2 regions of the Brevibacillus halotolerans genome follow, and region 2 is predicted to be linked to the other one. Evidence: predicted binding sites of a transcription regulator. Region 2 holds the regulator's gene; the other holds the start of a gene.
What was found. Region 2 encodes Rex, which represses fermentation and respiration genes when NADH is low (regulators of the CRP and FNR family bind a similar motif). Its sites were predicted from a motif close to TTGTGAAATATTTCACAA; they were not measured.
Positions count from the first base shown of each region.

Region 1: pflB (formate C-acetyltransferase) is a predicted target of Rex. The motif match lies at 1,552-1,569, and genes of this name have one in related genera.

Region 1 covers NZ_JAPTNK010000001.1:367,267-369,474, reverse strand. Annotated here, with positions in the region: gene pflB (formate C-acetyltransferase) at 1-1,323, opposite strand, end outside; gene nirD (nitrite reductase small subunit NirD) at 1,686-2,012, opposite strand; gene nirB (nitrite reductase large subunit NirB) at 2,061-2,208, opposite strand, start outside.
Region 2 covers NZ_JAPTNK010000011.1:142,541-144,748, reverse strand. Annotated here, with positions in the region: gene O0550_RS15225 (amidohydrolase) at 1-447, opposite strand, end outside; gene O0550_RS15220 (redox-sensing transcriptional repressor Rex) at 485-1,108, opposite strand; gene O0550_RS15215 (ComEC/Rec2 family competence protein) at 1,120-2,061, opposite strand; gene dinG (ATP-dependent DNA helicase DinG) at 2,142-2,208, opposite strand, start outside.

The DNA of each region.
Region 1 (2,208 bases), on a different contig from region 2:
CAGTGCTTTTGCAAGGTTAGCACGTGCGCCAAAGAATTGCATTTGCTTACCAATTCTCATAGCGGATACGCAGCAGGCGATACCATAATCGTCACCAAAGTATGGACGCATCAAATCGTCGTTTTCGTATTGGATAGAGCTTGTTTCAATGGATACTTTTGAGCAGAACTTTTTGAAGTTCTCAGGAAGATCTTTAGACCAAAGAACAGTCAAGTTTGGCTCTGGAGCCGGACCAAGATTATAAAGTGTATGCAAGAAACGGAAAGAGTTTTTCGTTGTACGAGTTTTACCACTTAACGACATCCCAGCGATGGATTCAGTTACCCAAGTTGGGTCGCCGGAGAATAACTCATTGTAATCAGGAGTACGCAAGAATTTAACAATGCGCAGCTTCATGACGAAATGATCAACTAATTCCTGTGCCGCTTCTTCTGTCAATGTACCCTCAGCAAGATCACGCTCAATGTAAGCATCTAAGAATGAGGAAACACGTCCTAAGCTCATTGCGGCTCCATTTTGTTCTTTAATTGCAGCTAGGTAGGAAAAGTATAGCCATTGGAATGCTTCATGTGCGTTCTTAGCAGGCACAGAGATATCAAATCCATGTTCTTTTGCCATCAATTTTAGTTCTTGAAGGGAGCGAATTTGTTCGGCGATTTCTTCCCGTAAACGAATAACATCTTCTGTTAAAGCATCTACTTCTAATTGTTGGAGGTCGCCTTTTTTCTCAGCGATTAGGCGATCAACACCATATAAAGCTACGCGACGGTAGTCACCAATGATGCGGCCGCGACCGTAAGCATCTGGAAGACCTGTGATAATACCTGCACGACGAGCCTTTTTCATTTCTTCTGTATAGGCATCGAATACACCTTGGTTATGGGTTTTGCGAATATCGGTAAACAACTTAATGATTGATTCTGGCACTTCAAAGCCATACGCTTTGCAAGCATCAATCATCATGCGGATTCCACCGAAAGGCTGAAGAGAGCGCTTGAATGGTTCGTCTGTTTGTAAGCCTACAACCTTTTCTTTATCCTTATCCAAATAACCTGGTTTATGGGATGTAATAGTAGAAGGAGTGTTAACATCTACGTCAAGAACCCCACCATTTTCACGTTCTTTTTTTGTTAAGTCAGAGATGATGTCCCATAGTGCTTTTGTATTAGCGGTAGCACCAGCCAAAAATTTATCATCGCCATGGTAAGGAGTGATGTTTTCTTCAATGAAGTCACGAGTATCAATCGTTTTCATCCATTTCCCTGGCTTAAAGCCTCTCCATGCGTGTTCAAATGTTTGCAGGTCTTTCTCTTGAATCGCCATCTTACATACCTCCTCAAGTATTGGCTCGTTGTTCTGTACTCGGCAGCACAACTCTTTACATGAGGTGTCTCTGCCTGTAACGAAGGCCATCTATATGATTAAAAAAGCTATTGAAGGATTTAATGCGTAAAAGAGCTTGTTTCGATTCTGAACAACTGCTCTTTACAGTTTCATCATACAAGAGAGATTGCGCCTCGGTGTGTGAAAAAGATCACATATGCACCTATTTTGTGATATGGTTCACAAATTTGTTTCATTTCATTCATAAAACTGTTTTAACACTAAAAACCGTTGATATATAACACATTTTGGATCATAAAAAAAGAAAAATGATACAGGTTATATACCTGTATCATCAATTTTCACCTGCACTCCATATTAATCGAAACAATATCATCTATTACCTGTAATGGATAGGTTTTGACCTGTCCTGTGTCAGGCGCCTGAACCTGACCGCTTTCTAAGCAAATCTTCCAATCATAGAGAGGATCGTAAACATATTTGCCAGAAACGATCCCTTCTGATAAAGGTCCTCCTCGATACGGACTTTTATCTTCAAGCGCATACATACTCCCATCCGATAATCGAAAGACGCAGACTTGCTCCTCTCCGATCTGTACCACTCTCCCCAGTTGAACAGGGAACTCTTCCACTCGTCCAATCGTTATTGTTTTAGTGAAATCTCCCATGCTGTTTTCCCCCTTTTTTCATGACATTGGTCCATTATCATTTCTGTACTATGACAGGCTTTCCACCTTAATTGGTTCAAACAACTTTGTTCTGGTTTCTTGATCCTGTAGTACTTTTTGCCACGGGTCTTGGACTTGGGCAAGTGCTAATTCGATACGAGCAAATAGCTGCTGACGGTTCTCTACATCCTCGACC
Region 2 (2,208 bases):
GAAACCAATTACCCCACGGCATAATACACCGCGCATCCCGGATGCTTCCACTTCCTGTGCTACTGTATCCATATGATCATACATATCTACAAAGGTAGTTGTACCGGTACGAATCATCTCGATAATGGAAATAGCTGTACCCCATTTCACATGCTCCGCTGTAAATTGACCTTCCATTGGCCACATTTTATCTTCCAGCCACTGTTTTAAAGGTAGGTCATCCGCAAATCCGCGCAGTAGAGACATGCCTACGTGACCATGTGTATTAATAAATCCTGGCATTAGATATTTATTCGTTCCATCAATGATCTCGTCATATGCTGATAAATCTTCTGGCGTTTTACCTACATATGTAATTTTTCCCCCATCAAAGCCAACTGCTCCATTATAAATAACCTCATTTTGTTCATTAACAGTAATTACGGTTGCGTTGGTAATGATTTTCATCAACGTAGACACTCTCCCTTTATCTGTTAGTCATTACTTAGTTTAAATAATACGCTAAGCTTTGCAAGCTGGAAGTCAAATCGTTATGATCAATTTTTACTTCTTTTTCGGTGCGAATGGTTGTTGGGGCAAAATTGAGGATCGCTTCTATTCCAGCTTCGATCAATTTATTTGCCACTTCCTGTGCGGCGGAGGCTGGCGTTGTAATTATCGCCATCCGAATTTGTTTTTCCTTGATGATATCTTCCATTTTATCAATCGGTTCAATGACCAATCCCCCTAAATCCTTACCTATTTTTTGCGGGTCGGCATCAAAAATGGAAACAATTTTCATGTTATCTTTTAAATACACATTGTAATTGGAAATCGCTTGACCTAGATTACCGGCCCCCACCAACGCTACATGGATCACTTGGTCCAATTTCAAGATATGACGAATCTTTTCAATCAAGTAATCTACGTCATAGCCAATGCCTTTTTTGCCAAAGTCACCAAATGCAGACAGGTCCTTTCGAATTTGGGCTGGATTAATATCCATTGTTTTGCCCATCTGTTGGGAAGACACCGTTTTTACCTGTAGTTCCTGTAGATTTGTTAAATATCGCAAATAGATCGGCAGACGGCGAACGACCGCTTCAGAAATTTTTGGTACTTTCCCCATAAATTGCACTCCTAACTTCGTTGTCTATCACGTGTAGAGGTCTTGACTGCCTTTAAAACCTTATAATCTTGTCCGTTAGAGAGAATGGTAATTGACCCATCCCGGCTAGTCACATACGTATCTGCCCATGATTCCTCCAAACGCTCCACCACCTCACGCATGGAGTCTTTCCATTGCTCACGCACAATACCGGTCTGCACAACAGCAATCTGGGGATCAACCTTAGTTAAGAAGGATTGAATAGAAGCCTGATTGCTGCCTTGTGCCGCAACCTTTAAGATTTCAGCCGGCAGTAAAGAAGGGTATTTCGCAAACAAACGCTCCTCTGCTTTTTCATTGATGGCACTGGTGAACAAAAACTGGAGCTCTCCTTGGGTCAGACTAAACACAAGCGAATTATCCTGTGGTGATAAAAACAGGTTCTCGCTGGGATGTAAAAATGTGATCACCACATCTTTCCCATCCAGTAATTGATCCTTTTCCTTTACATACACAACTTGCTTTTCCCTAGATATATGGATATTACTGTGAATTACGAAGGCTGTCAATTTTGGCATGTAAATCTTATCAAATTGAATTTTCTCCGCAAGCTTATCATAGCCGCCAATATGAGTAGGTAAATCGTTTGTCAATAACAGGTAATCGACTTTTGTAACATGGCGCTCAAGTAGCAAGGAAACCAATTTTTCCGTATCTTTTTCGCTCCCTGTATCAATTAGCATCGTTTTACCAGAAGGGAAGCGAATGAGCGTACATTCTCCTTCTGGTAAAGAGAAAAAAGTAGTGGTAAGCCCAACAAAATCTTCCTCCTGTTCAACAGCATCGGGGTCCTCAATATGCTGTTGCTGATGTGCTATCGCAATGGGGCGGCTTGCTTCAACGGGTTGGGATAATGCAAAGATCATCATGCCTATACAAATAACTAGACATAGGTTATGTCGTTTTGTAGTCATGGATCTGCTTCCCTCCTACTTTATGGCTTGGGTAAAATTCATACAATCATTTTAGATTTGTTTTTCCTAAGGGACTGATTTTATTGTAAAAAAGGAGCTATTCGCTCACGTAATGTGGTCCAGGGACCAGTCTCTACCTGATAAGGC